DNA from 2 places in the Streptomyces sp. NPDC007971 genome. Region 1 is predicted to be linked to the other one. Evidence: riboswitches for the same ligand, from Rfam matches in the RefSeq annotation. Region 1 holds a riboswitch; the other holds the start of a gene.
What was found. Region 1 has a riboswitch for guanidine ahead of ACFZCP_RS21550 (MBL fold metallo-hydrolase). Riboswitches for the same ligand answer to the same signal wherever they lie in the genome.

Region 1 (14,653 bases):
GGTCAGCCGTCTCACCGGCCGGGCGCCCCCGCCCGCAGGCCGACCATGACGAGGTCGAGGAGCCAGGTGGCGCGCGGCTGCCAGTCGTCGTGCGGGTCGAGCTGCCAGAGGCCTGCGATGGCGAGGAGGAAGTCGTCCGCGGTGACTCCGGGGCGGATGGTGCCGGCCTCCTCGTTGGCGCGCAGGAGCAGCTCCGCGGCGGAGATCACCGGTGTGTGCGCCGGCTTCGCCGGGCTTCCCGGTGTGCTGGTGACCTGCCGTATCACGTCGGCCAGGCCGGCCTTGGCCATGGCGAACTCGGCGAGGCGGTCCATCCAGGCGCGCAGGGCCTGCTCGGGCGCCAGGGTGTCGAGCAGATGGGCCGCGCTCTCGGCGACCTGCTGCATCTCGTGGCGGTAGATCTCCAGGACGAGTGCCTCGCGGTTGGGGAAGTTGCGGTAGAACGTGCCCTGCCCGACGCCGGCCTTCTTGGCGATCACGCTCAACGGGGAGTCCGCGCACCGCGTCAGCTCGGCGAGTGCCACTTCCAGGATGCGCTCGCGGTTGCGCTGCGCGTCCGAGCGCAGGGGTGCGTCCTTCTTGTGCGGCACTCGTCCTCCTCAAGGGTTCGTGGCCGAACCCCACCCTTGCTAACCGGACAGCTGTCCGTTAGGTTTCCGGGTAACGGACAGCTGTCCGGTTGTGTCCACGATAGCCGTGGCCGTGCCCCGGGGCAGCCGTCGGCTGTCACCTTCGGCCCCAGCATCCCGCACCTTCGGCCAGCCCTCGCCCCTGGGCTCGTACGACGCGTTCTCGGCGCCGTCAGGTACTCCGGCCGCCGGCCTGCCCAGCATCACCTCGGTCCGCTGCTCCGGCGCCGGACCGTCCCGCACCACCTGGTCCGCGGTTCCGGCTGCCGGACCGTCCTGACCCGCCTGCGTCCGGTGCTCCGGCCGCCGGACCGACCTGCCCCACCTTCGTCCCGGATCCCCCTCCGTCCTGGAAACGCGAAAGAAGCCACCCATGGACCTATCGACGTCCAGTGTCATCACCCTGAAGATCAACGGCGAGAAGTACACACTGCCCGTCGACCACCGCACCACCCTGCTCGACGCACTGCGTGAACGCCTCGATCTGACCGGCTCCAAGAAGGGCTGTGACCAGGGGCAATGCGGTGCCTGTACCGTCCTTTTGGACGGGCGCCGGGCCGTCGCCTGCCTGCAACTGGCCGTGGCCGCCGAAGGCCGCGAGATCACCACGGTCGAAGGCCTGGCCGACGGCGAGCGGCTGCACCCCGTGCAGCAGGCCTTCCTCGACCTGGACGGCTACCAGTGCGGCTACTGCACCCCGGGGCAGATCTGTTCGGCGATCGGGATGATCCAGGAGCACGCGGCGGGCTGGCCGAGCGCCGTCACCGCGGACGTCCGGCCCGAAGCGGAGCCGGCGCCCCTGACCGCCGAGGAGATACGGGAGCGGATGAGCGGCAACCTGTGCCGCTGCGGTGCGTACGTCTCGATCGTCGAGGCGGTGGCCCGGGCGGCCGGGAGTGAGACGCAGACGGACACGGCTCACGCGCCCGGGGGCGGGACGCAGACGGACACGGTTCCCGCGGCGCGCGTCAGTCCCGCAGTCAAGGCGAAGGAGGCCGTGGCATGAGGGAGTTCGGCTATCAGCGGGCGTCCGACGTCGCGGGTGCCGTCGCACTGCTCGGCGCGGATCCGGACAACCGCTTCCTCGGGGGCGGCACCAACCTCGTCGACCTGATGAAGACCGGCGTCGAACGGCCCGCCCGGCTCATCGACATCCGTGAACTCCCGCTCGACGCGATCGAGTCGACGCCGCAGGGCGGTCTGCGCATCGGCGCCACCGTCACCAACGGCGACCTGGCCGCCCACCCCGACGTCCGGCGCCGCTACCCGGCGCTGGCGCAGGCGGTGCTGGCCGGAGCGTCCGGGCAGCTGCGCAACATGGCCACGGTCGGCGGGAACCTGCTCCAGCGCACCCGCTGCGGCTACTTCACCGATGTCACCAAGCCGTGCAACAAACGGGTCCCCGGCAGCGGTTGTCCAGCCGTCGCGGGCGAACACCACCAGCACGCGATCCTCGGCGCGTCCGAGCACTGCGTGGCCGTGCACCCCTCGGACATGGCCGTCGCGCTCACCGCCTTCGACGCCGTCGTCCACTACGAAACCGCCGACGGGCCGGGGGAGTTGCCGCTTCGCGAGTTCTACCTGCCCGTAGGCGCCACCCCGCATCACGAGACCGCCCTGCCGCCGGGGGCGCTGATCACCGGCCTCACGCTGCCGCCCGTGCCGGCAGCCGTCCACTCCCGCTACCGCAAGGTGCGCGAGCGCGCCTCGTACGCGTTCGCCCTCGGCTCCGTCGCCGCCGCGCTCGACGTCCGCGACGGCGTCGTCCGGGACGTGCGCCTCGCCCTCGGCGCCGTCGCCTCCCGGCCCTGGCGTGCCGTCGCGGCCGAACGCGTCCTGACCGGCGCACCGGCCGGAACCGAGACCTACGCGGCCGCCGCGGACGCCGAACTGGCCGCGGCCAGGCCCCTGCCGCACAACGGATACAAGGTGACCCTCATGCGCAACCTCATGGTGGCCGTGCTGACCGAACTCGCCGAGGAGGCGGCCCGATGACCACCGTCACCACCGGGACACCCACGTCGGTGCCCTCCGTCGGCTCCGCGCACACGCGCGTGGAGGGCAGGGACAAGGTCACCGGAGCGGCCCGTTACGCCGGGGAGATACCGTTCGCCGGCCTCGCGCACGGCTGGCTGGTGCTCTCCACGGTCGCCCGCGGCCGTGTCCGAGCCGTCGAGAGCACGCCCGTCCTCGCCATGCCGGGCGTCCTCGCCGTCCTGGACCACCGCAACGCCCCGCGGGTCGAGACCGACTACACCGGCCTGATGGGATCGAAACCCGACCCGACCTGCGCCGTCTTCCAGCACGACCGGGTGCCGCACCTGGGCTGGCCGGTGGCGCTCGTCGTCGCCGAGACGTCCGAGCAGGCCAGGGAAGCTGCCGAGGCGCTCGTGGTGCACTACGAGCAGGAGCCCCACGACATCGGCTTCACGGGCGGGCACCCGGATGCCTACCCGCTGGACAGCCATGCGCCGGCGGTGACGGCGAAGGGTGACCTCGACGCCGAGCTGGCGGCATCGGCCGTCGTCGTGGACGCCGAGTACACGACGCCCGAAGAGCACCACAACCCGATGGAACCGCACGCGGCGACCGCCCGCTGGGACGGCGGACGGCTCGAGGTGGTCGACTCCAACCAGGGTGCCACCTGGGTGGTGGGCGAACTCGCGAGCCTGTTCTCGCTCGACCCGGCCTCCGTGCGCGTCCGCTCCGAGCACGTCGGCGGGGGCTTCGGCAGCAAGGGCGTCCGTGCCCACCAGGTGGCCGCCGTGATGGCCGCGAGCGTCCTGCGACGCCCCGTGCGGGTCGTCCTGACACGCCGCCAGATGTTCTCGCTGGCCGGTTACCGCAGTCCCACCGTCCAGCACGTCAGGCTCGGTGCCGACGCCGACGGACGGCTGCGCGCGCTGGAGCACCGCTCGCTCAGCCTCACCTCCACCGTGCACGAGTTCGTCGAACCGAGCGCGGCGGTGGCACGGGTGATGTACGACGCCGACGCGCACCACACCGCCAACCGCGTCGTACGGCTCGACGTACCGACCCCGACGTGGATGCGCGCCCCGGGCGAGGCGCCGGGGTCGTTCGCGCTGGAGGCGGCGCTCGACGAACTCGCCGAGAAGGTCGGCATCGACCCGATCGAGCTGCGGGTGCGCAACGAACCCGACAAGGGGCCGGTCTCCGGGCTGCCGTTCGCCGGCCGCAATCTGCCCGCCTGCCTGCGCGAGGGCGCCCGCAGGTTCGGCTGGGCTGACCGGGACCCGCGCCCCGGCCTGCGCCGGGACGGTCGCTGGCTGCTCGGCACCGGTACGGCGGCGGCCTCCTTCCACGCGGGTGCCATGCCGTCCACCGCGGCCGCGACCGCGCACCCGGACGGCACCTTCACCGTCCGGATCGCCGCGGCCGACATCGGCACCGGGGCCCGTACGGCCCTCACCCTGATCGCCGCGGACGCGCTCCGTGTGCCGCCGGAGCGCGTCGAGGTGCGCATCGGCGACAGCGCCTTCGGACCTGCGATGATCGCCGGCGGCTCCATGGGCACCCGCTCCTGGGCCTGGGCGGTCACCGCCGCGGCCGACGACCTGCGCGAGCGGCTGGCCCTGAGCGGCGACATCCCCCCGGAGGGGATCACCGTGCGGTCGGACACCACCGCTGCCATCGGCGCCCTCGCGCCCGCCGAGCGCCACTCCTTCGGCGCGCAGTTCGCCGAGGTCGCCGTGGACGTCACGACCGGAGAGGTGCGCGTGCGGCGCATGCTCGGCATCTTCGCGGCGGGCCGCATCGTCAACCCGCTCACCGCACGCAATCAGTTCCTGGGCGGCATGATCTGGGGCATCTCCATGGCCCTGCACGAGGAGGCCGTCCGCGACAGCGCCTTCGGCGGTCCCGTCGGCGCCGACCTAGCGGGCTATCACGTCGCCACGCACGCGGACGTACCGCACATCGAGGCCGACTGGATCGACGACCCGGACCCGCAGGACCCCGTCGGGATCAAGGGTATCGGCGAGGTCGGCATCGTGGGCGCGGCGGCCGCCATCGCCAACGCGGTCTGGCACGCGACCGGCGCACGGCACCGGAGTCTGCCGATCAGGCCGGACCGCGTCATCCTGGCGGGGGCACCGCGTGCTTGACATCGCCGGGGAACTGCTCCGCTGGACCGAGGAGGGCCGGGACTTCGCCGTCGCCACCGTGCTGGCGGTGGGCGGCAGCGCGCCGCGCGGTCCCGGCGCGGCCCTCGCCGTCGACAGCGCGGGCACCGTCGTCGGCTCGGTCTCCGGCGGCTGCGTGGAGGGCGCCGTGTACGACCTGTGCCAGGAGGCGCTCCGGACGGGCGGGACCGTGACGGAACGGTTCGGCTACAGCGACGAGGACGCCTTCGCCGTAGGACTGACCTGCGGCGGCACGATCGACGTGCTGATCACACCGGTGGTGGGCGGGCAGGCGCCGGCCCGTCCCGTCCTGGCATCGGCCCTCCTCGCCGCCGCCCGCGGCGAACCGGCGGCCCTCGCCCGGGTCGCCCGCGGCCCGGCCGAACTCCTCGGCCGGGCCCTGCTGGTGCGGGAGGACGGCACGTACGAGGGCGGTCTGGGCGGGCACGACGAGCTGGACCGGACGGCGGCGGCCGAGGCCCGCGCCCTGCTGGAGACCGGGCGCACCGGCACGGTGGACATCGCCGCCGACGGGTCGCACTGTCCCGGCGGCCTGACCCTGCTGGTCGAGTCGAACGTGCCGCCCCCACGCATGATCGTCTTCGGTGCGGTGGACTTCGCGTCGGCGCTGGCGCGCGCCGGCAAGTTCCTCGGCTACCACGTGACCGTCTGCGACGCCCGCCCCGTGTTCGCCACCCGGGCGCGCTTCCCCGACGCGGACGAGGTCGTCGTCGACTGGCCGCACCGCTACCTGCGGCGCACCGGGACCGACACCCGCACCGTCCTGTGCGTGCTCACCCACGATGCGAAGTTCGACGTCCCCCTGCTGAAGGCGGCGCTCGCGATGCCGGTGTCGTTCGTCGGCGCGATGGGCTCGCGCCGCACGCACGAGGAGCGCAACCGGCGCCTGCGGGACGAGGGCGTGAGCGAGCGCGAGCTGGCCCGGCTGCGCTCCCCGATCGGCCTGGACCTCGGGGCCCGTACGCCGCAGGAGACCGCCCTGTCGATCGTGGCGGAGATCGTCGCAGCCCGGCGCGGCGGCACGGGCGTTCCCCTGACCGGGTCGAGGACGCCGATCCACCGCGACCGGCAGGAACACGGCGGGGTGACGGCCGCCTGAGCACCCGGCCGACGGACCGGGAGGATGGCGCCGGACGGCTCCGGCGTGGTGGCAACGGCTCAGCCGCGGGGGCAGAGGACGAAGTCGGGGTGGGGGCGCCGGGTGTGGTCGTCGCCCAGACCGGTGAGCGCCGCGCGGATCCGCCCAAGGTGCGCGGGGGTCAGCTGGAGCGGAGGCTCGTCGGGCTGGTAGGTGGTGCGTACCGGGTAGTCCACCCCCGGCTCGGTGGTCATCTCGATGTGGCAGCCCAGCACATGCGTGACCGGCCGCCGGTCGGCGAACTCGATCAGGCGGTCGATGCTGCGGGTGAAGGCGGGCACGTCCTGGATGTACAGCCGGCCCGGATAGACGCTGTCACCGGTGAGCAGGAGGCCGGTGGCCGGGTCGTAGTAGGTGACGGCCGCGTCGTGGTGGCCCGGGGTGGCCAGGCACTCCAGCACCCGGCCGCCCAGGTCGACGGGGGAGACGGCGTCCGGGTCGGTGTCGAACCCGAAGTACCGCCAGGCGGTGGCGCGGTCGGCGGCCACCACCGTGGTGCCGGGACGGCCGGCGAACTGGCCGTCGCCCGCGACGTGGTCGCCGTGCCCGTGGGTGTGCAGCACGAGGAGCTGGTAGCCCTCCCGCGGATGCCGGGCGAGCCAGTCCGCGAGGAGTCCGTCGACCACTTGGCGCAGGGGGAAGAACGCGGCGGACTCGGTGGCGCCGGTGTCGATCAGCACGGCCCGTTCGTTGCCGCACAGCAGGAACAGGAACGGCGCCTCGTAGTGGACCGCCATGTTCTGCCGGAGGATGAACGTGTGCTCGTCGTAGGCGTGGACCTGGATGTCGGGGTCCGTGTTGTGCTTGGCCGACGGCGAGCCGTGGATCCACCGCACGTCCAGCGGGCGCGCCTCGGGAGAGGTGCGGGTGAAGTCGATCAGCTGCGTGCCCGGGTCCACGATGCCTCCGTGCGTGCGTCGTCTTGGCGGGCCGGGTACGGCGCACATCTCGTCCGGGGCAGGCACGTCCGGGCCTCCGCCGGGACGCTACCACGCCCCCGGGCGCACGAACGGGCAGGCACCGGCAGCCCGGTCGGTGCAGCCCGGGCGCCCACCCGGCGCCCATGGGCAGCGGCCGAGTGGGTGGCCCGGCCGGCGTCATCCCGGCGCGACGTGCCCGCCCGACGTGCCCGCGGGCGGCGTCGGCGCGGCCCGCTCGTCGGCCAGCAGGCAGGCGGTGAGCGCCGCGGTGTCGTCCTGCAACTGGTGGTCGCTGTAGGCGAGCAGGTCGTTGTGGAGCTGTTCCATCAGTTCGCGGGGCGGGAGAGGACCCCAGGAACGCAGGCGCTGCAGAAGGGGATAGAACGAGCCGGCCGGGTCGCGGGTCTCCGTGATGCCGTCCGTGTAGAGCAGCAGTTGGTCGCCGGGCAGGAAGTCGTAGACGTCGACCTGGTAGGGGTCTTCGACGAGCATGCCGAGGTTCAGCGGCGGGGCCGACCGCCCCTGGTCCAGTTCGCGTACCTCGTCCCGGCGGATGAGGACCGGCGGCGGATGGCCGCAGTTGACGACCCGGACGACCCGGCCGTCGGCGGGGACCTCGGCGAAGACGGCGGTCACGAACCGCTCGCCCAGCTCGGTCCCGCCGAGTTGGGTCGCCCTGCGGTCCATGCTCTTCTCCACCCGGCCCGCCAGGGTGGGAAGGTCGGCTTCGTCGTGAGCGGCCTCACGGAACGCTCCGAGCAGGGCGGCGGCCGTCTCGACCGCGAGCAGGCCCTTGCCGCGGACGTCACCGATGAGCAGCCGGACCCCGTACGCCGTGGGAACGGCCTCGTACAGGTCGCCGCCGATGCGTGCCTCCGCGTCGGCGGAGAGGTAGAGGCTCTCCAGACGGAGGTTGCCGATCCGGTGCGGCACCGGTCTGAGCAGGACGCGCTGTGCGATCTCGGCCACGAACCGCACGTCGGCGAGCGTGCGCTCGCGGCGGATCCGATGGGCGGCCAGGATCGTGCCGAGGGCCCCCACCAGGGCGGTGCAGATGTACGAGGCGACGTAGTGGCGGTCCCACAGATATCCGACCGACCGGCCCGCGCAGCAGGGGGTGCCGGCCAGGACCCCCTCGAACAGGACCGAGAACACCGTTGCACCGGCGACCACGAAGGGCCCGTGTGCGAAAGCGGTCACCAGTGGCACGGCGATCAGCGCGAAGCTCACCGGCCAGTCCGCGGGCGTCAAGGGTTCGATCACCAGCAGGGCCACGACGTACAGGACCGGAAGCCAGCGCATCCATGCCGGGGGTGCGGGAAGCCGGGACCGCACGACGGCGCCGGACTCCGGCTCCCGGCCGATGCGTCTGCCGAACCCGTGCCTCACCCGTCACTCCTGTGCGCGGGCGTCGCCGAGGCTGTCGGGACGGCCCGGACGGCGAGATGCACAGACGGACCACAGGCCTGACGGTTCGGCTTACGCGGCCTTCGCACTCCGGACTCCTGTCACACGATCCCCGACCAGAGGTCCAGCCTCCTGCGCCCGGTCGCGGCACACCGGCGATTGCTCCGCCTGGCGGCATGTTCCGCCGCACTGTCCTTGCGGCACGCAGGCGGTCGCCCGCGCGGCCCTGGAATCCGTCCCGGCCCGGCACGCCGACGCGCCCGCAGGCCGCTGGCGTGCCCGTCGGCCGCGGCGTGCCTGCAGCCGCCTGCGCACCCGGCGGCGACCGACGCGCACGCGCTCACCGGTCGTTGCCCGCCCCCACGCGCTCACCCGCCGCTGCGCGCCCGTCGGCAGTCGTTCGCGCGTCCCGAGGAGTACAGTATTCATCGACCGATGAATTAATGGTCTCGTGAAGGGCGGAACTGCCATGGAACGGACCACCTGCTGCGTCGTCGGAGGCGGACCCGCGGGCATGGTGCTCGCCCTGCTGCTGGCACGGGCCGGTGTCGCGGTGACCGTGCTGGAGAAGCACGCCGATTTCCTGCGTGACTTCCGCGGCGACACCGTCCACCCCTCCACGCTGGCCCTGCTCGACGACCTGGGCCTGGCCGAGCGCTTCGCCCGGCTGCCGCAGCGCCGCGTGCGCACCGTCCAGCTGCCCGTCGGAGCCGGCCGCTCCATGGCCACGGTCGGAGACCTCTCCGTGCTGCCCGGCCCCTACAACTACGTGGCGATGGTGCCCCAGTGGGACCTGCTGGACCTGCTGGCCGAGGAGGCCCGGCGCGAACCGGCCTTCCAGCTGCAAATGAACACCGAGGCGACGTCCTTCCTCATCGAGTCCGGACGGGTGACCGGGGTGCGCTACCGCACCTGCGACGGCCGTACCGGCGAGCTGCGCGCCCTCCTCACCGTCGCCTGCGACGGCCGCGGATCACTGGCGCGCTCCCGTCCGGAACTCGCACTGCACGGCTTCACCTGCCCGATGGACGCCTGGTGGTTGCGCCTGCCGCGCAACGAGGACGACCCGCGCGGACTCGTCGGCGGAGCCGGGGACCGCTTCCTGACCGCGATGATCGACCGTGGCGACTACTGGCAGTGCGCCGTGCTCATCCCCAAGGGCACCGACGCCGAGCGCCGAGCCGCGGGCCTCGACCGCTTCCGGGCCGAATTCGCCGCCGCCGTCCCCTGGATCGCCGACCGCGTCCACGTCCTGCACTCGTGGGACGACGTCAGGTTCCTCGACGTACGCCTGGACCGCCTGCGCCGCTGGTACCGCCCCGGCCTGCTGTGCATCGGCGACGCCGCGCACGCGATGTCCCCGGTCTTCGGCATCGGGATCAACCTCGCGGTCCAGGACGCCGTGGCCGCCGCCCGCCATCTCGCCGGGCCGCTGCGCCGCGGGACGGTGACCCCGTACGACCTGCGGGGGATCCAGCGCCGCCGCCGTCCCACCACGGTTGCCACACAGGCACTTCAGCGGGCGGCCCATGCCCGTGTCATCGCTCCCGTCCTGCAGGGCCGGCCACCGTTCGGCAGCGCACAGCGGGCCGCACGCCTGGCGCGCCTGCTCACCCGGTCGCGCTGGGCACGCCGTCTGCCCGCCTACTTCATCGGGTACGGCGCACTGCGAGAACGCCCGCCCGCCGTGGCCCTCCGCCGGCCCTGACCGTGGCACGATGGTGGTGAGCATCACCCTGGACAGGGGGTGTTGGGCATGTCCGTACCACCATCGTCGCCCGCTTCGGCCTCCGCTTCCGCATCCCATCGGCCGGGGCTGAGGCGCGAGATCGGCTTCGTCGGACTCATCTGGGCGTCGGAGGGCTCGATCATCGGATCGGGCTGGCTGTTCGGCGCCCAGGGCGCCCTGGGCGCGGCCGGACCCGCGGCGATCATCTCCTGGGTCATCGGCGGCCTCGCGATTCTCATTCTCGCGCTGGTCCACGCCGAACTCGGCGGCATGTATCCGGTCTCGGGCGGCACCGCTCGCTTCCCGCACTACGCGTTCGGCGGAGCCGCGGGCGCGTCCTTCGGCTGGTTCTCCTGGCTGCAGGCGGCGACGGTCGCACCCATCGAAGTGCTGGCGATGATCACCTACGCCCAGCACTACTCCTGGGCGGGCGGCTGGGAGAAGATCCAGGGCGGCGAGCACGTGCTGACCCCACCCGGAATCGCCGTCGCGGTGGGCCTGATGGCGGTCATCACCGCCGTCAACTTCCTCAGCATCCGGCTGCTGGCACGCACCAACAGCGCGGCCACCTGGTGGAAGGTCGGCGTCCCGCTGCTGACGATCTTCGTGTTCGCCGTCGCCCAGTTCCACGCGAGCAACTTCACGGCGGCCGACGGATTCGACCCCTACGGAGCCAAGGGCATCCTGTCCGCCGTCTCCACCAGCGGCATCATCTTCGCGCTGCTCGGCTTCGAACAGGCCGACCAGCTCGCCGGGGAGAGCGCCGACCCCAAGCGGGACATCCCGCGCGCGGTGATCGGGTCGATCGTCCTCGGCATCGTGATCTACATCCTCCTCCAGATCGCCTTCCTCGCGGCACTGCCCGCCTCGCAGATCGGCAGCCACTGGGCCACCTCCGCATTCAACGCGCTCAGTGGCCCGTTCGCCCAGGTCGCCACCCTCATCGGCCTCGGCTGGCTGGCCACGGTCCTCTACCTCGACGCCGTGATCTCACCCGCCGGCACCGGCCTGATCTACATCACCGGCTCCTCCCGCGTCTCCTACGGCCTCAGCCGCAACGGCTACGTGCCCTCCGTGTTCGAGGTCACCGACCGGCGCGGTGTCCCCTGGGCGGGCCTCGTCACCGCCTTCGTGATCGGCTGCGTCTGCTTCCTGCCCTTCCCCAGCTGGCGCTCCCTCGTCGGACTGATCACCAGCGCCAGCGTGCTCATGTACGCCGGAGCGCCGCTCTCCTTCGGGGTGTTCCGCAACCGGCTGCCGCAGGCTCACCGCCCCTACCGCCTGCCCGGCGGCAGCTGGATGTCACCGCTGGCCTTCGTCGTCGCCAATCTGCTGATCCTGTGGTCGGGGTGGACGACCGACTGGAAGCTCGGCGTCGCGATCCTCATCGGCTACGTCGTCCTGGTGGCCAACCGGGTGTTCAGGATGAACCCGATCACCCCTCAACTCGACCTGCGTGCCGCCCAGTGGCTGCCCGCCTACCTGGTCGGCATGGGCCTGATCGTCTACCTCAGCGACTTCGGTCCCCTGGCGCACCCCTGGTTCCCGCTGTGGTGGGACATCGGCGTCACGGCGGCCTTCAGCCTCGCCATCTACTACTGGGCCCTCGCGGTCGCCCTGCCGACGGAGAAGATCCAGCGGCTGATCGACCATGTCGTCGTCCCCGAGGAGGAGAACATCCTGTGAGGGCGGTGGGCCGCGGACGCGGTGGCCGGCGGACCCGCCACGACAACATGGACGAAGGCCAGGGCCACAGGGTCCCGGCCTTCGCTCATGTGTGGAGAGGTGAGCCACCACCCGGTCCACTGGTCCCTGTTCGCTGGTTGGAGCCAGAAGAAGACAGGGCCTACCTGCCGTTCGGACGGGTAGGTGTGCGGATCGTCGCAGCCCGATGCGAGCGACAGCAAATGCATCTGGGACGGATTTGAAGAAAGAACGCCGGTGAACGCGGCATTCCTCCCGGGACCTGGTGCGGTGCTCGGGTGCAGCCTGGGTTTTCCCGGGGTGGCATCACCGTAGCGTTCAGTCATGGCCAATCATTGCGGCGCACTTGCCACTTCGCCCCGTCTCCTGCACGCGCGACAGATCCGAACTTAATCACCGCGGCCCGCTTTCGCGCGCTCCGATCGCTGGCACCATTCTGTCCACCAGAGCGCAGCGGAGCCACCCGCTGCGCCGACGGTGCCGGTTGGAGCCAGGTCCGGGTCGTCCCGTCCCGGAACGCCGCGTGGGGTGCGAAGCGCCCACGCGCATCGACACGAAGAAGGGCCGCTCATGCTGCATCACTCCTCGATATCCCCCGTTGCCGGAGGCGGACGGCGGCCTGCCCCGCCACTGGGGTAGCCCGGTGGCGCGCACGGGGCGCCCGATGGCGCCCATTCCCAACCCGGGCAGTGCGGTGGGCAAGCTGGCCGCGGCGCTGCGGACGGCACGAGCCCGAAAGGGCCTGAGCCGCCGGGAGATCGCCCTCAAGGCCGGCACGTCGATCGGTACCGTCCAGCGCGCCGAGTCGGGCCGAGACCTGCCGACACTGGAGACGGCACAGGCCTTCGCGGCTGCCTGTCACCTGGACGTGGAGCGGATCGAAGCACTGTGGCGCAAGGCCGCCCAGCGTGGGCGCAACCAGCCCCTGACCCGGGCACGACCGCTGCCGCAGATCGTGGACACTGCGGAACTGGGGCTCGCGCTCCGGCAGGCCTGGGAACTCAACGGCTGCCCGTCCGCGGACGAGATGGAACGGCGGGCCAGAGCCCGCGCCCATGACTTCGTTCCGCTGTCCCGGTCGACGGCGTGGCGGATCCGCGAGCGCGACCAGTCCGTCACCTCGGAGAAGCAGTTGTTCGCCTACCTCGTCGCCTGTCAGGAGCCGGAGAAGCGGTTTCCCCTGTGGTCCGACACCTGGCATCGGGTACGGCAGGCGAAGTCCCGGGGCGACGGCACGGGCGAGGCCCGTCGGCAGTGGCTGGAGGCGGCGGAGGCCGCGCAGCATCTGCGCGAGGCCGGCCTCACCCCTCTGGAACGCTTTCCCGGCCGGCTGGCCCCCTGGACCGTGCGTTGCCGGCGGCGAGTGTGCCGCCAGGTGAGCCGGATCCGCTACGCGGACATCGTGGCCAGTGCCTACGGCTGCCGGATCTGCGCCGGGATCATCGCCTGACCGACTCGGCCGCCGAGGCCGGCGCCGCGCCCGCCGGGAGACCTGACCCAGGCTCCCGGGCGCGGCACGAGAACGAGGAGATCACCATGTCCACCCCAAGCCCTCGGCGCGGACGTGCGCGGCAGGCCTGGGCCTGGAGCCGCCGCCGTTCGAGCGCGATGCTCTCCAGTGCTCTGCGGGGCGCCGCCTACGCGTCCGGCGCGGGAGCCGTCGGCCTGGTCTTCTGGTGGATCCAGCAGAGGATCTAGCCGCGACACCACCTGATCGGCCCCCGCGGCCCCGCAAGCCCCGGCAGTCCTGGCCGTCCCGGCAGGCCCGGCGGGGCCGGCCGGTGTCCGGGCGGCCCCGGTGGCGCCCGCCGGTGCCCCTGGCCGTCGGGCCGCCCTGACCGACCGCCTCGGTCGGCCGGTCGAGCACCGCAGTCGGCCATGCTGTTGTTCCAGTGCCGAGTGGCTCGCGAGCGCCTCAGGATCAACGTCGATGAGGGGCCGGCGGTCACCTGGTCACTCGGTCGCGTCCGGTCGACAGGTCCGCCTGCTCGGTCGAGTGCTCGTCCCCGTCGTGGCCGCGGGTCGCGGTCTTCGGTGGGAGGGCGCCGGCTGCGCCGTCCGTGACGGTGAAGCGGCGGACTCCCGGGACGGCTGCGGTTCCCGCGCAGGCCAGGCCGACTGCGATCGCCGCGGCCCAGAGCGGCGCCTGCGGGCCCCACGCGCTCGCCGCGAGCGGGGCGAGGACGTAACCGAGGGGCATGGCGCTCAGGGACAGCAGCCAGTCGTACGAGGTGACGCGTGCCAGCACGCCGGGCGGGATGGCGGCCTGGACGGAGGTCTCCCATACGGGGTTGAGGAAGCCGAGGCCCGCCATGGCGAGGCCGTAGGCGGCGATGACGGTGACAGCAGGGGTGCCGGCCGCGAACAGGGCGAGCGGCAGCGCGTAGGTCGCCAGGCCGAGGTTGGCCGCGAGGACGGGGCGGCGGGGGCGGGCGCGCCCGGCGAGCAGGGAGCCGAGCAGCAGTCCCACGGCTCCGGCCTGGAGGATCGCCACCCAGGTCCGTTCGCCGCCCAGCTGACGTACGGCCAGGGCGGGGCCGATCGTCATCAGCACGGCTGCGGCTCCGTTCCACGCGGCGTGCGCGACGAGGCTCGTCCAGTACCAGTCCCGGTTGCGGACCTCCTGCCAGCCCTCCACGAGATCGACACGCAGCGAGCGGCGCTCTGCCGGGACGTGGCCGATGCGGATCGCGGCGACCAGCCCCGCGCTGACCGCAAAGGACGCGGCGTCCAGGACGAACGCCCAACCGGGTCCCGCGATGAGAATCAGCGCGCCGGCCAGGGCCGGTCCACCGAGACCGGTGACACTCTTGACGGCGCCTAGCGCCGAGTTGGCGGCCTGCCGGTCGTCGCCGGTCACCGAGCCGGTGATCAGCCGCGGCAGCGTCGGCATGGCGAATGCGGAGGCGGCCCCGCCGACCGCCTCCGCGAGGGCGATCTGCCACAACCCGCTTACTCCGCCC
Region 2 (14,653 bases), on a different contig from region 1:
CAGAGAACGACGAGCCCCTCACCGCGCCACAGGGGCGACTGGAGATCCACCAGCGCACCAGCATCACGTTCCGCGAGATCGCCCGCACCGTCTTCGGCCAGTACCGCAAACGCGCCGTACTCGGCTTCTCCCTCTTCATCGGCCAGGCATTCCTGTACAACGCCATCACCTTCGGCTTCGGCGCCATCCTCACCCGGTTCTTCGACGTCCCCACCGACCACACCGGCTACTACTTCGCCGTCATCGCCATCGGCAACTTCTGCGGCCCCCTGCTCCTCGGCAAACTCTTCGACACCGTCGGCCGCCGCATCATGATCTCCACCACCTACCTCCTCTCCGGCCTCCTCCTCTTCGGCACCGCCTGGCTCTTCGGCCGCGGCACCCTCGACGCCACCACCCTCACCGCCTGCTGGTGCGCCGTCCTCTTCTTCGCCTCCGCCGGCGCCTCCAGCGCCTACCTCACCGTCTCCGAGATCTTCCCCATGGAGACCCGCGCCATGGCCATCGCCTTCTTCTACGCCCTCGGCACCGCCGCCGGCGGCATCAGCGGCCCCCTCCTCTTCGCCGACCTCACCAGCACCGGCAACGTCAGCGACACCGTCCTCGCCTTCCAGATCGGCGCGGCCCTCATGTGCGCCGCAGGCCTCGTCGCCGCCTTCCTCGCGGTCAACGCCGAACGCCGCTCCCTGGAGGACATCGCCCGCCCGCTCACCGCAACGGCGGCCGGCAAGGCGTGAGGACCGGGACACCCGGGGCCCGAACCCGCCAGGGATACTGAACCCCATGACCCGCCTGATCCTCGCCACCCGCAACGCCGGAAAGATCACCGAGCTGAGGGCCATCCTCGCCGAAGCCGGACTCCCCCACGAACTCGTCGGCGCGGAGGCCTTCCCCGAGATCCCCGACATCAAGGAAACCGGCGTCACCTTCGCCGAGAACGCCCTCCTCAAGGCCCACGCCCTCGCCCGGGCCACGGGCCTCCCGGCGGTCGCCGACGACTCCGGCCTCTGCGTCGACGTCCTGAACGGCGCCCCCGGCATCTTCTCCGCCCGCTGGGCAGGCCGCCACGGCGACGACAAGGCCAACCTGGACCTCCTCCTCGCCCAGCTCTCCGACATCGCGGAGGAACACCGCGGCGCCCACTTCGCCTGCGCGGCCGCGCTCGCCCTCCCGGACGGCACGGAACGCGTGGTCGAGGGACAGCTGCGGGGCACCCTGCGGCACACCCCCACCGGCACGAACGGCTTCGGCTACGACCCGGTCCTCCAGCCGGACGGCGAGAAGCGGACGTGCGCCGAGCTGAGCCCCGAGGAGAAGAACGCGATCAGCCACCGGGGGAAGGCGTTCCGAGCACTGGTGCCGGTGGTTCGGGAGCTGTTGGGCTGAGACGCAGGAGAGGGGCCACCCTGCCAGGTAGCCCCTCTGAACGTGCGGCCGGTGGGACTCGAACCCACACGGGTGTTAACCCACTGGGACCTAAACCCAGCATGACTGCCAAATTCCATCACGGCCGCTCAAAAACGGTCATCGCATCTGACCGGAGACGTTCAGTGTACGGGGGAACAGGTCACCCTGCGAGAGCCCTCCCCTTTTGGCGGCACCACGTCTCCGTCAGGGCATGGCAGTTGGGACACAGGTACCGCAGGTTCTCGCGACGGTTGTCGCGCCAGTCTCCGTTGATGTGGTCGATCTGCAACGTGATGGGCTGCCGCAGCCATTCACCGGTGTTGCCGCATTTTTCACATGCGTACGGCACTCCGATCTCGGCCAAGGCGCGATGAAGCCGCGTCCTGTTGGCTCGGCCTACATGGTCGGGCAGGACAACCAGTACGCGGTGAGCGGTGGGTTCGGGCGCCGGGCGCTCCGGCCGTCCCCAGCTACGGCGCCTGAAGTGGCTCGTGTCGAGGCCGAGGCGGGCTGCCGCACGCCGAACGCTTCGATGATTGGTGTCGTTCACGTCCAGACCGAGCCCGCGCACCACGTCGGCGTAGCTCACGGAGTCCCGTACGAGATCTCGCAGCCTCCCCTCCGGAATCGGAATCCGCCGGTGAGAGAAATGCCCCACGTCGATGCCCCGTGCGTGAAGCATCCGGCCAAGCGTCGCACGTGAGCGGCTGTCGTCCGGCACACCCAGGGTACGAGCCACTCCGCGCATGCTGGTCGCTGCCGCCGCGGCTTCCCTCAGTTCCTCGGTCGTGAAGGGCAGATCCAACTCGGCTCGATCCATACCGGGAAAGTGACTGATGTCGATGCCGATCGCATCGATGCGTCGCCGGAGGTGCGAGAGAGTTCCGGTGGCAGGGGTAGCACCCAGTTTCAGCGCCACTTCGCGCATTGACGATGCCGAGGCCGCTGCCTCGGCGATGGCAGCATCCGGGTACTTGCGCCACGGGCTGCGCTTCACGAAGTGACTGGTATCCAGGGCGTGTCCGGCGACCTTCTCCTGAAGTACGCGCCGCCGGCCACCACTCGCCTCAAGGCCGAGCCGTCGCATCAGGCCTGCCCAGTTGCGGGCTTCGGGGATGACCGAGGCCAGCCGTTCCCTGCTGTACGGATCCGTCGGATCCTGCTGCACCATCCCATGCTCACGCGTGGTCTCCTGCCGCAGTTCCGATGTCCGCCTCGTACTCATGCAGCCCTCCCGTTGCGTTCACCCGTTCGCGACCTCGTACGAACTAACGAACCGCTCATCGGACAGTCACGCCCGGAATGCGAAACGGCCCGCACCAGGTCATCCCGGTGCGGGCCGTCGGTGGCGGGGAGGGGGCTTCTCAGATCCCCAGGTCCTTGATGATCTTGGCTACGTGGCCGGTGGCGCGGACGTTGTAGAGGGCCCGTTCGACCTTGCCCTCTTCGTCGACGATCACCGTGGAGCGGATGACGCCCATGTACGTCTTGCCGTAGTTCTTCTTCTCGCCGAAGGCGCCGTAGGCGTCGAGGGCCTTCTTGTCGGGGTCGGCGAGGAGGGTGACCTCCAGGGACTCCTGGTCGCGGAACTTGGCCAGTTTCTCGGGCTTGTCGGGGGAGATGCCGATGACGTCGTAGCCGGCCTGGGCCAGGACCTGCAGGTTGTCCGTGAAGTCGCAGGCCTGCTTGGTGCAGCCGGGGGTCAGGGCCGCGGGGTAGAAGTAGACGATGACCTTGCGGCCCTTGTGGTCCGACAAGGACACCTCGTTGCCGTCGGCGTCGGGGAGGGTGAAGGCGGGGGCCACGTCCCCGGGCTGGAGTCGCTCGCTCATCGGTCCAGCGTAACGGGGGGCGTTGCGGCGCGGTGGGGCATGGAGCTGACAGACTGTCCGGGACAGCATCAGGAGACTTCGGAGGCCGTACGGTGGCGGACACGTCGGACACCAGAACCCCGGCGCAGATCGAGGCGGACATCAAGCGTCGTCGTGAAGTGCTGGCCGAGACGCTCGACGAGATCGGGGTGCGGGTGCATCCGAAGACGATCGTCGGGGATGCGAAGGCCAAGGCCGTCGCCCATGTCGATCACACGGTGGGGCGGGCTTATGTCCAGGTCAACCGGGTGGTGAGCGAGGTGCGGGCGCAGTTCGTGGATGAGGACGGCGCCCCGCGTCTGGAGCGGATCGTGCCGGTGGCGCTGGTGACGGTCGGGATCGTGGGGCTGCTTGCCGTGGGTTCGCGGCGGCGTAGGGGCTGACGCGGGACGGTGTCGCTGGGACGAGCTGCGGTCCGGAGTCGTACGGGCCGGTGCGAGGCAGGTAGGTTCGTGGCGTGAGCGCCAAGAGAAGTGAGCAGAGCAACCCACAGCACGACAAGCTGCCCATTCGGATGCTGCATGACCGGGTGCTGGTCAAGCAGGAGACGGGTGAGGGCGAGCGGCGGTCGGGCGGCGGCATCCTGATTCCCGCGACGGCGGCGGTCGGGCGGCGGCTGGCCTGGGCGGAGGTCGTTGCGGTCGGCCAGAACGTGCGGACGGTGGAGCCGGGCGACCGTGTCCTGTACGACCCGGAGGACCGGGCCGAGGTCGAGGTGCGGGGCGTGGCGTATGTGCTCATGCGGGAGCGGGATCTGCACGCCGTGGCAGCGGACCGTTTCGAGGGGTCGGAGGACTCTACGGGTCTGTATCTGTGATTCATGGGTCTTGATCTGTGAATCACGGGTTCTTGCCTGTGATTCGTTGGCCGAAGGGGGCCGGTGACTGTTGTCACCGGCCCCCTTTTGCGTTTCTTTGCTATGTTCGGAGGAGCCCGACGAGACGCGCCGTACCGGGATGCAGGCAAGGACGACGCACCGAAGAGGAGTCGTCCGTTCGTCTCGGAGGTGTTGGTCGTGGCCTGGGTGTTGCTGGTGGTCGCCGGCCTGCTGGAAGTGGGCTGGTCGATCGGGATGAAGTACACCGATGGGTTCACCCGGCTCGTGCCCAGTGTGTTCACGGGTGCCGGGATCGTCGCGAGCATGGTGTTGCTGTCGTATGCCGCCAGGTCCTTGCCGATCGGTACGGCGTACGGCGTGTGGGTGGGGATCGGTGCGGCGGGGGCGGCGGTGCTCGGCATGGTGGTGCTGGGTGAGCCGGTCACCGCCGCCCGGGTGTTCTTCGTGTGTCTGCTGCTGGTCGCCGTGGTGGGGCTGAAGGCGACCGGCGGGCACTGACGGCCGGTCGCCTTCAGCCGGTCACTGTGGCTGTCCTGCGACTGCGCCGCCGTCGGTGGTGCCGACGTCGGTGCCGCCGTCGGTGGTGGCGCCGCCGTCGGTGCCTCCGGGTGCGCCGCCGCCGGTGGTGGTCGGGTCGCCGCCCGTGGTGCCGCCGTCGGTGGTGGTGCCTCCGTCGGTGGTGCCGCCGCCGTCGGGGCCTCCGGGTGTGCCGCCGCCGGTGGGGGTGCCGCCGTCGGTGGGGGTGCCGGTGGTGTTGCCGCCGTCGGTCGTGCCGCTGGTCGGGGTGCCGCCCTGGGACGGGGTGCCGGTGGTGCCGCCGTTGTTCTGGTTTCCGGTGGTGCCGGGGGTGGACGGGGCCTGCGAGGCGGGTGCCTGGACGTCGGCGCCCTGCTGGAGTTCGAGGTCGAAGTCGCTGACCGGCTTGCCCTTGAGTGCGTTGCGGGTGAACTGGGCCCAGATCTGGGTGGGTGCGCCGCCGCCGTTGATGCGGGGCAGGCCCATCGCGCCGTAGAGCGATTTGTGGCCGGCGGTGACGGGGTCCTGGCCCATGACGGAGACGACGGTGGCGAGGTCGGGGGTGTAGCCCGCGAACCAGGCTGCGGTGTCCTCCTCGGCGGTGCCGGTCTTGCCCGCGGCGGGGCGGCCGGCGGCCTGGGCCGCGGTGGCGGTGCCGCTGTCGACCACGCTCTGCAGGATGGAGGTGGTGGTGTCGGCGGCCTCGCGGCTGACGGCCTGCTTGACCGGCTGGTCGGGCAGCTTGATCTCTTCGGTGTTGTCCTTGGTGACCTTCTCGATCATGGTGTAGCCGGCCTGCTTGCCGTGGTTGGCGAGGGTGGCGTAGGCCTCGGCCATGTCGAGGACGCTGGCGGTGGCGGTGCCGAGGGCGATGGACGGGTAGGGCTGGAGGTCCTTGGTGTCGGAGGGGATGCCGAGGTCGACGGCGGTCTGCTTGACCTTGGTGGGGCCGACGTCGACGGCCATCTGGGCGTAGACGGCGTTGACCGACAGGTCCGTGGCCTTGCGGACGGTGATGTCGCCGTAGGACTTGGAGTCCTCGTTCTCGGGGGCGTAGGCGCCGCCGCTCCAGCCCTGTACGGGGCGCTTGTTGGTGCCGTCGTAGTAGGTGTTGGGGCTGATGGGCTGGCCGTCCTGGGTGGCCGAGCCGTTCTGGACCGCGGAGGTGAACACGAAGGGCTTGAAGGTGGAGCCGACCTGGAAGTCACCGCGGGTGGCGCCGTTGGTGTACTGCTTCACGTAGTCGATGCCGCCGTACAGGGCGACGACCTTGCCGGTCTTGGGGTCGACGGAGGCTCCGCCGGCGCGGACGCTCTTGTCGACCTTGTTGTTCTTCTTGTCCAGCTTGGACATCAGCTGGTCGTTGACGGCCTTGACGAAGGCGTTCTGCTTGTTCTTCTGGAAGGTCGTGGTGATGCGGTAGCCGCCTGCGGCGAGCTGGTCGGGGTCGATGATGTTGTTGGTGATCAGGTAGTGCTTGACCGCTTCGACGAGGTAGCCGCGCTGGCCGGACAGGCCGGTGGAGACGGTCTGCTGCTTGGGCATGGGGAACTTCATGCCGGTGCGCTTGGCCTCGCTGAGCCAGCCCTTGGTGACCATGCCGTCCAGGACGTAGTTCCAGCGGGCGAGGGCCGCGGCCTTGTTCTCGGGGTGGGCGACGACGTCGTACTCGCTCGGCGCGTTGACGAGGGCGGCCAGGTAGGCGGCGCGGGCCGGGTCGAGGGAGGTGGCGTCCATGCCGTAGTAGGCCTGGGCCGCGGCCTGGATGCCGTAGGCGTTGCGGCCGAAGTAGCTGGTGTTGAGGTAGCCCTCGAGGATCTGGTCCTTGGTCTTGTTCCGGTCCAGCTTGATGGAGATGAAGAACTCTTTGGCCTTGCGGGTGACGGTCTGTTCCTGGGCCAGGTAGTAGTTCTTGACGTACTGCTGGGTGATGGTGGAGCCGGACTGCTTGCCCTTGCCGGTGGCGGTGTTCCAGCCGGCGCGGATCATGGCCTTGGGGTCGACGGCGGACTCGGTGTAGAAGTCGCGGTCCTCGGCGGCCAGGACGGCGTGCTGGGCGTCCTTGGAGATCTGGGCGAGGGTGACGTTCTCGCGGTTGATCTGGCCGTCGCGGGCGAGCTGGGAGCCGTCGGCGTAGAGGTAGACGTTGCCCTGCATGGTGGCGAGGGCGTTGGCCGGCGGGATCTTCACGAGGGAGTAGCCGAGGAAGAAGAGGCCGACGATCAGCAGGACGCCGGTCACGAAGGTGCCGAGCACCATGCGCCAGGTGGGGATGATCCGCCGCCATCCGGTGCGCTTGGGCCGCTTGGGCTTCTTGCCGCCGTTGCTGTTGTTCGCGTTGCCGCCGTTGCCCGCGTTGCCGTTGCCGTCCTGGCCGGAGGCCGCGAGGGCGGTGGTTTCGCCGGCGGGGCCGTTGGGGGTGCGGGGGGTGGAGGCGGGGCCGGGGGTGCGGGTGGGTGCACCGGCCTGAGCTGCCTTGACGGCGGCGCCGGCCGTGGCTGCCTTGGCCGCACCGGCTGTGGCACCCGCCTGGGCGGCGCCTGCCGCGGCGCCCGCTGCGGCGGTCCGGGCCGACCCGGTGGCTCCGGGGGCCTTGACGCGGCGGAGGACCTGGGTGGTCTCGGGTGCGGAGGTGCCCTTGGCCGTCTGCGGGGCGGCGGTCGTCCTGTCGGCGCCTGACGCGGCCTGGGCCGCGGCGCCGGCTTCCGCGGCGGGCTTGATGCGCCGCAGGACCTGGGTGCTCTCGGCGGGGTTCTGCTGCTGGGACTCGTGCGGCTTCGCGGCGCCGCGGGTGTCCCCGGGCTTGTCGGGGGTCCGGGGTGCGCCGGAGGGCTGCTCCGACGGGCCCTGCGGCTTCCCGGAGGCCTCGGAGCCGCCGGGCCGCTGGGGGGCCGTGGAGTCCTGGGGCTTTCCGGACGGCGGGGGCGCGGGCGTGCTCTTCGGGCTCTGCGAGCTCTGCGCGCCCTGCGTGTTCTCGGATGCCTTGGCCGCCGGGGATGCCTCGCCCGTGCGGCCTTGCGTGTCGGTCGTCCGGCCCGCGCGGCCGACCTGGGCGGCGAGTGCCGCGCGGCGTGCCCGTGCCGCCTGCACCGAACCGGTGCCCGCGGACGTCCGGTCCGCGGCGGCCTTGTCCGTCCGGTCCGTCGCGTCCGGCTGTTCCTGGGCAGCCCGGGCCGGCCGGGCGGCCGGACCCTGCTGGTCCCGGCCCTCCTGGCTCCGGTTCTGCCGGCCCGGCCCGTCCTGGCTCCGGCCGTCCCGGGTTTCGGGCGCGCGGCCCTGGCCCTGGCGCTCCTGGCCCTGGCGCTCCTGGCCCTGGCTCCGGCCGGGCCGCTCCTGGGCGGCCCGCTCGGCAGCCGCGCCGGGGCGGGTGTCCGGCCCGGGGGACGGGTTCTCGCGTTCCCGGCTGCGGGCACCCCCCTCTGCGGGGCGGCCCCCCTGTTGCCCGGGCCCTTCAGCCGGCAGCGGCTTCTTCGGCGCGCCGCCCTCGTTCTGCTGCGGCTGCGGCTCGTCGCTCATGTCGTGCACGGACTCCTGTTTCGCGTCGTACGTTCCGGTACGCCTCGTACGCCTTCTGCGCCCCCTGTTTGAAGACTCTCGCACCTGGCGTTCCGTTCCCGGATTCCGGCACGGTTCCGGCACGGATAATGCGTGGCCGGCCACCGGGCCTGAGGACTAGGCTCCTGCGCTTCGGTGTCGAGCAGTCCAGGGAGGTCGACTGGCGTGGGCGCGGGACGGTTGTACGGAGCCGTCGCGGCGGGGGGATTCAGACGGTACGCGACGTATCGGGCCGCGACTGCGGCAGGGGTGTTCACGAACACGGCCTTCGGGTTGATTCTCGTGTACACCTACCGCGCGCTGTGGGACGTGAAGCCGCACCTCGGGGGGTACGACCAGGCGCAGGTCGTGACGTATGTGTGGCTGGGCCAGGCGTTCTTGTCGACGCTCGCGATCGGGGGCGGAGGCGTCGAGAACGAGTTGATGGAACGCATCCGTACGGGGGATGTCGCGATCGATCTGTACCGGCCTGCCGATCTTCAGCTGTGGTGGCTGGCCGCCGATCTGGGCCGGGCGTTCTTCCAGCTGCTGGGCCGGGGGCTGGTTCCGTTCGCCTTCGGTGCGCTGTGTTTTCCGGTCTATCTGCCCACGGACGCGGGCACCTGGGTGGCGTTCCTCGTCGCGGTGGTGCTGGCGATGGTGGTCAGCTTCGGGATCCGTTTCCTGGTGGCGCTGAGCACGTTCTGGCTGCTGGACGGGACGGGTGTGGGGCAGATGGCGTGGCTGGCGGGGTTCTTCTGCAGCGGGATGCTGATGCCGCTGAACGTGTTCCCGGGGGTGCTCGGGGAGGTCGTACGGGTCCTGCCGTGGTCGTCGCTGCTGCAGGCGCCGGCGGACATTCTGCTGGGGCATGCCGATCCGCTGGGGACCTATCTGTTCCAGGGGGCGTGGGCGGTGGCGCTGCTGGGCGTGGGCCGGCTGGTGCAGTCGGTGGCGACGCGGCGGGTGGTGGTCCAGGGTGGGTGAGGGCAGCCGGCTGGTGGCGGGTGTGCGGACGTACCGGATGATCGCGGCGATGTGGGTGCGGTCCACGATGGCCTACCGGGCGTCGTTCGTGATGACCACGCTCGGGAGCTTCGCGACGACGTTCTTCGATTTCGTCGCGATCATGCTGATGTTCTCGCGGGTGGATGCGCTGGGTGGGTATGCGCTGCCCGAGACGGCGTTCCTGTACGGGTTGTCGGCCGTGTCGTTCGGGCTGGCCGACCTGGTGATCGGGTCGATGGAGCGGCTGGGGCAGCGGGTGCGGGACGGCACGCTGGACACGCTGCTGGTGCGGCCGGCGCCGGTGCTGGCGCAGGTGGCGGCGGACCGGTTCGCGCTCAGGCGGCTGGGCCGGGTGTTGCAGGGGCTGCTGGTGCTGGGGTGGTCGCTGTCGCGGGTGGAGATCGACTGGACGGCGGCGAAGCTGCTGCTGATGCCGGTGATGGTGGTGAGCGGGTTCGGGATCTTCTGCTCGGTGTTCGTGGCGGGGGCGGCGTTCCAGTTCCTGGCGCAGGACGCGTCGGAGGTGCAGAACGCGTTCACGTACGGCGGGACGACGCTGTTGCAGTATCCGCCGACGGTGTTCGCGAAGGAGCTGGTGCGCGGGGTGACGTTCGTGCTGCCGCTGGCCTTCGTGAACTGGGTGCCCGCGGCGTATGTGCTGGGGCGGCCGTATCCGCTGGGCCTGCCGGGCTGGGTCGCGTTCTGCTCGCCGCTGGTGGCGGTGGGGTGCTGTGCGCTGGCCGCTCTGGCGTGGCGGGCGGGGCTTCGTTCGTATCGGAGTACAGGGAGCTAGCGCTGTGGCGGACAGTGACTTCATCGCACTGGAGAAGGTCGAGAAGGTCTTCGAGGTGCGCAGGAAGGCCGGGTTCCTGAAGCGGGAGCGGCGGCTGGTGCGGGCGGTGGACTCGATCTCGTTCACCGTGGCGCGTGGCGAGATGGTCGGTTACATCGGTCCGAACGGGGCCGGGAAGTCGACGACGATCAAGATGCTGACCGGGATCCTGACGCCGAGCGCGGGCCGGGTGCGGGTGGCGGGGATCGATCCGTCGCGGGAGCGGACGCGGCTGGCGCATCGTATCGGTGTGGTGTTCGGGCAGCGGACGACGTTGTGGTGGGATCTGCCGCTGATCGACTCCTACCGGCTGGCGCACCGGATGTACCGGATCCCGGACGGCCGGTACCGGGAGAACCTGGAGCGGTGTGTCGAGCTTCTGGAACTGGGCGATCTGCTGGATGTGCCGGTGCGGCAGCTGTCCTTGGGGCAGCGGATGCGCGGGGACATCGCGGCGGCGCTGCTGCACGATCCGGAGGTGCTGTATCTGGACGAGCCGACGATCGGTCTGGATGTGGTGTCGAAGGCGAAGGTGCGGGGTTTTCTGAAGGAGTTGAACGCGGGGCGGGCGACGACGGTGCTGCTGACGACGCACGATCTGCAGGACATCGAGCAGTTGTGCTCGCGGGTGATGGTGATCGACCACGGGCGGCTGATGTACGACGGGGCGCTGGCGGGGCTGCAGGAGGCGGCGGACGGGGAGCGGACGCTGGTGGTGGATCTGGAGCGGGAGTTGCCGCCGATCGAGGTGGCGTCGTGCCGGGTGGTGCGGGTGGAGGGACCGCGGCAATGGCTGGCGTTTGCGGCGGGGCAGTCGGCGGCGCCGTTGGTGGCGGCGATCGCGGCCGAGTATCCGCTGGTGGACCTGTCGGTGCGGGAGCCGGACATCGAGGCCGTCATCGCGAAGATGTACGCCGAGAGGGCTCTCTCGTAGGCTTTCCGGCATGACCGACGACGCAGTCCCGGAACTCCGCGCATCCGATGCCGACCGTGAGCAGGTCGCCGAGGTGCTGCGGGACGCCCTGGCCGAGGGACGCCTGGACATGGGGGAGTTCGAGGAGCGGCTGGAGGCGGCGTACAAGGCACGTACGTATGCCGAGCTGGCGCCGATCACCCGTGATCTGCCGGCGTCCGGGGCGGTGGCGCCCCCTCCCGTGTCCTTCACCAAGGAGCCGGTGGACAGCGGGGGTTGGGCGGGCCGGATCGTCGGGGGCCAGGAGTCGGCGACCGCGATCGCGGTCATGTCCGGGTTCGAGCGCAAGGGCCGCTGGACGGTGCCCAGGCGGTTCAACTGCTTCGCCTTCTGGGGCGGTGGTGAGCTGGATCTGCGGGAGGCGGACTTCGCGGACCGGGAGGTGGAGATCAGCTGTGTGGCGATCATGGGCGGGGTGCAGGTGATCGTGCCGCCGGGGGTCGAGGTCGTGGTCCGCGGGATCGGTGTCATGGGCGGCTTCGAGCACCCGCGGGACGACGAGCGGCCCGATCCGGGTGCGCCGCGGGTGGTGATCAGCGGGTTCGCGTTCTGGGGCGGGGTCGGTGTGGAGCGCAAGGTGACCCGGGCCGAGCGGCAGCGGCTGAAGGAGCAGCGCCGGCAGGAGAAGGTGGAGCGCAGTCAGGCCCGGCACGAGTTGCAGCGGGCCCGGCGCGAGGAGCGCTGGGAGGAGCGGCGGGAGCGCCAGCGGCGCCGGCACGGGGAGTACTGAGGCACTGCCCCGGCCCGGTCGTCGTCGTGGCCGTCGTTACGGCGTGCAGACCTTGGTCAGTTCGCCGGCCGCGTCGGTGACGGGGCTGACGTCGGGGGTGTTGTCGCCGTCCTTGATGGCGGTGCGGACGTTCCCGACGGCCTTCTTCAGGTTGTCGACGGCCTTGTTGACGTCGGTGTTGTCGGTCTTGTCGCCGATCTTGTCGAGGTTCTTCTCGATGGCGTCGAGGGAGGCGTCGGCCTGGGTCGGGTCGTTGGCGGCGTTCTCGACGGCCTGCTGGAGGTCGGTGACGCTGTCGGCGATGGAGTCGGCGGTCTGCACGCAGTCCAGGGCTTTGCCGACGGCGTCGCAGCCGGTGGTCAGGCCCGCGGTGAGTGCGACGGTCGCGACGGCGGCGGCGACGGCGGCGAGGCGGCCTCGGCGTCGGGTGGCGGCCATGGTGGTGTGTTCCCTCCCTGGTACGGCGGTCCGGGCGCACGGTGTTGGTTCCGTGCACCCGTATCCATAGGACGCCGGGGAGGGGGACGGGGGTTGCCCGCCGTACACCCCTTGTTTGGTGTTCTCTTTACTGTTCGTGCGGCTTTGGGGCTACTTCTCCAGGGTGCGGGCCAGTGCGGTCTGCTGGATCGCGGTCAGTTCGGTGCAGCCGGTGACGGCGAGGTCGAGCAGGGCGTTCAGTTCCTCGCGGGCGAAGGGCTGGGCCTCGGCGGTGCCCTGGACCTCGACGAAGCGGCCGTCGCCGGTGCAGACGACGTTCATGTCGGTCTCGGCGCGCACGTCCTCCTCGTAGCAGAGGTCGAGGAGGGGGACGCCGGCGACGATGCCGACCGAGACGGCGCTCACGGTTCCGGTGAGCGGCTGGCGTCCTGCCTTGATCAGCTTCTTGCCCTGGGCCCAGGAGACCGCGTCGGCGAGGGCGACGTAGGCGCCGGTGATGGCGGCGGTGCGGGTGCCGCCGTCGGCCTGGAGGACGTCGCAGTCGAGGACGATGGTGTTCTCGCCGAGCGCCTTGTAGTCGATGACGGCGCGCAGGGAGCGGCCGATGAGCCGGGAGATCTCGTGGGTGCGGCCGCCGATCTTGCCCTTGACGGACTCGCGGTCGCCGCGGGTGTTGGTGGCGCGGGGCAGCATGGAGTACTCCGCGGTGACCCAGCCCTCGCCGCTGCCCTTGCGCCAGCGCGGGACTCCTTCGGTGACGGAGGCGGTGCAGAAGACCTTGGTGTCGCCGAAGGAGACGAGGACGGAGCCCTCGGCGTGCTTGCTCCAGCCGCGTTCGATGGTGACCGGGCGGAGCTGTTCGGGGGTGCGGCCGTCGATTCGAGACATGGGGCCGAGCCTATCCGGAGTGCCGCAAGGGGCTCCTCCCGCGGTAGGAGGAGCCCCTTTCAGGTGAACCCGGGTGATCCCGAGGGCTCACATCATGTCTTCGATCTCCGCGGCGATCGGGTCGGCGTCGGTGCCGATGACGACCTGGATGGCGGTGCCCATCTTGACGACGCCGTGGGCGCCCGCGGCCTTCAGGGCGGCCTCGTCGACCAGAGCGGGGTCGGACACCTCGGTGCGCAGCCGGGTGATGCAGCCCTCGATCTCCTCGATGTTGTCGATCCCGCCGAGGCCGGCGACGATCTTCTCAGCCTTGCTGGCCATGTTCCTTCTCCCTGATCCGAACCGCTTTGTCGCAGTAACCCACAGTTGGCCCATCTTTGCGAGCGGTCATGCCGTACGTGCCGAATGATGGCGATCACGACAGCGGAACCGTCCGCCGACTGGTCTACACCACCCGGGGGACGGTCGCCAAACCGCGCCGGGTGAAGCGGTCAGGGAGGACGCCGATGAGCGCCGACAGCACGGCCGGCCCCGCGCCCGCCCGCCGGCACAAGCTCTTCCAGGGCCTGCAGAAGATGGGCCGCAGCCTGCAGTTGCCGATCGCGGTGCTGCCGGCCGCGGGCCTGCTGATCGGCCTCGGCCAGCCCGGCGTCGTCGGGGCCGAGGGCCTGGGCTGGACGACGGTCGCCCAGGTGATGCAGGGAGCGGGCGGCGCCCTGCTCGACGGCTCGCTGGGCCTGCCCCTGCTGTTCTGCGTGGGCGTGGCGATCGGCATGGCCAAGAAGTCCGACGGTTCGACGGCGCTCGCGGCGGTGGCGGGCTTCCTCGTCTACTACGGCGTGCTGCACCAGTTCCCCGAGGACTGTCCCGGCGGCTCCAGGGCCGTCCCGCAGGTCGGCTGCCAGGTGATCAGCGGCGGCTCGGTGTCCCCCTTCACGTTCCAGAACCCCGGTGTCTTCGGCGGCATCGTCATGGGTCTGCTGGCGGCCTTCTTCTGGGCCCGCTTCCATCGCACCCGGCTGGTCGACTGGCTGGGGTTCTTCAACGGCCGGCGGCTCGTCCCCATCATGATGGCGTTCGTCGCCATCGTCTTCGCGGTGCTGTGCCTGTGGGTCTGGCCGCCGATCGGCAGCGGCCTGGAGAGCTTCAGCGGCTGGCTGCGGGACGCCGGGGCGTGGGGCGCGGGCGTGTTCGGCGTCGCCAACCGGGCGCTGCTCGTGGTCGGCCTGCACCAGTTCCTGAACGTGCCCATCTGGTTCCAGTTCGGCAGCTACACCAAGCCGGACGGGACGGTGGTGCACGGCGACATCAACATGTTCCTGGCGGGCGACCCGCACGCCGGGCAGTTCACCTCGGGCTTCTACCCGATCATGATGTTCGCGCTGCCGGCGGCCGCGCTGGCGATCACGCACTGCGCCAGGCCGCACCGCCGCAAGGAGGTCGGCGGGCTGATGCTCTCCGTGGCGCTGACCTCGTTCGTCACCGGCATCACCGAGCCGATCGAGTACTCCTTCCTCTTCATCGCGCCGCTGCTGTACGCGGTGCACGCGGTGCTCACCGGTGTCTCGATGGCGGCGACCTGGGGGCTCGGGGTGCACGACGGGTTCAGTTTCTCGGC

Region 2: it holds a riboswitch for guanidine, as region 1 does, so the genes downstream of both, ACFZCP_RS25555 (SMR family transporter) here and ACFZCP_RS21550 (MBL fold metallo-hydrolase) in region 1, are expected to answer to the same signal.

The regions. Positions count from the first base shown of each region.
Region 1 covers NZ_JBIBJK010000009.1:369,755-384,407, forward strand. Annotated here, with positions in the region: gene ACFZCP_RS21525 (TetR family transcriptional regulator) at 12-590, opposite strand; gene ACFZCP_RS21530 (2Fe-2S iron-sulfur cluster-binding protein) at 1,003-1,635, shown strand; gene ACFZCP_RS21535 (FAD binding domain-containing protein) at 1,632-2,624, shown strand; gene ACFZCP_RS21540 (molybdopterin cofactor-binding domain-containing protein) at 2,621-4,753, shown strand; gene ACFZCP_RS21545 (XdhC family protein) at 4,746-5,891, shown strand; gene ACFZCP_RS21550 (MBL fold metallo-hydrolase) at 5,951-6,829, opposite strand; guanidine-III (ykkC-III) riboswitch at 6,842-6,909, opposite strand; gene ACFZCP_RS21555 (SpoIIE family protein phosphatase) at 7,028-8,152, opposite strand; gene ACFZCP_RS21560 (FAD-dependent oxidoreductase) at 8,727-9,965, shown strand; gene ACFZCP_RS21565 (amino acid permease) at 10,014-11,672, shown strand; gene ACFZCP_RS21570 (helix-turn-helix domain-containing protein) at 12,355-13,140, shown strand; gene ACFZCP_RS21575 (hypothetical protein) at 13,227-13,388, shown strand; gene ACFZCP_RS21580 (MFS transporter) at 13,636-14,653, opposite strand, start outside.
Region 2 covers NZ_JBIBJK010000012.1:140,179-154,831, reverse strand. Annotated here, with positions in the region: gene ACFZCP_RS25590 (MFS transporter) at 1-737, shown strand, start outside; gene rdgB (RdgB/HAM1 family non-canonical purine NTP pyrophosphatase) at 784-1,386, shown strand; tRNA gene ACFZCP_RS25580 (tRNA-Leu) at 1,430-1,514, opposite strand; gene ACFZCP_RS25575 (HNH endonuclease) at 1,568-2,578, opposite strand; gene bcp (thioredoxin-dependent thiol peroxidase) at 2,772-3,239, opposite strand; gene ACFZCP_RS25565 (DUF3618 domain-containing protein) at 3,332-3,661, shown strand; gene ACFZCP_RS25560 (co-chaperone GroES) at 3,736-4,095, shown strand; guanidine-III (ykkC-III) riboswitch at 4,185-4,256, shown strand; gene ACFZCP_RS25555 (SMR family transporter) at 4,294-4,614, shown strand; gene ACFZCP_RS25550 (transglycosylase domain-containing protein) at 4,636-7,353, opposite strand; gene ACFZCP_RS25545 (ABC-2 family transporter protein) at 8,353-9,153, shown strand; gene ACFZCP_RS25540 (ABC-2 family transporter protein) at 9,191-9,967, shown strand; gene ACFZCP_RS25535 (ATP-binding cassette domain-containing protein) at 9,972-10,940, shown strand; gene ACFZCP_RS25530 (DUF1707 domain-containing protein) at 10,951-11,709, shown strand; gene ACFZCP_RS25525 (hypothetical protein) at 11,746-12,147, opposite strand; gene rph (ribonuclease PH) at 12,298-13,035, opposite strand; gene ACFZCP_RS25515 (glucose PTS transporter subunit EIIB) at 13,123-13,356, opposite strand; gene ACFZCP_RS25510 (PTS transporter subunit EIIC) at 13,542-14,653, shown strand, end outside.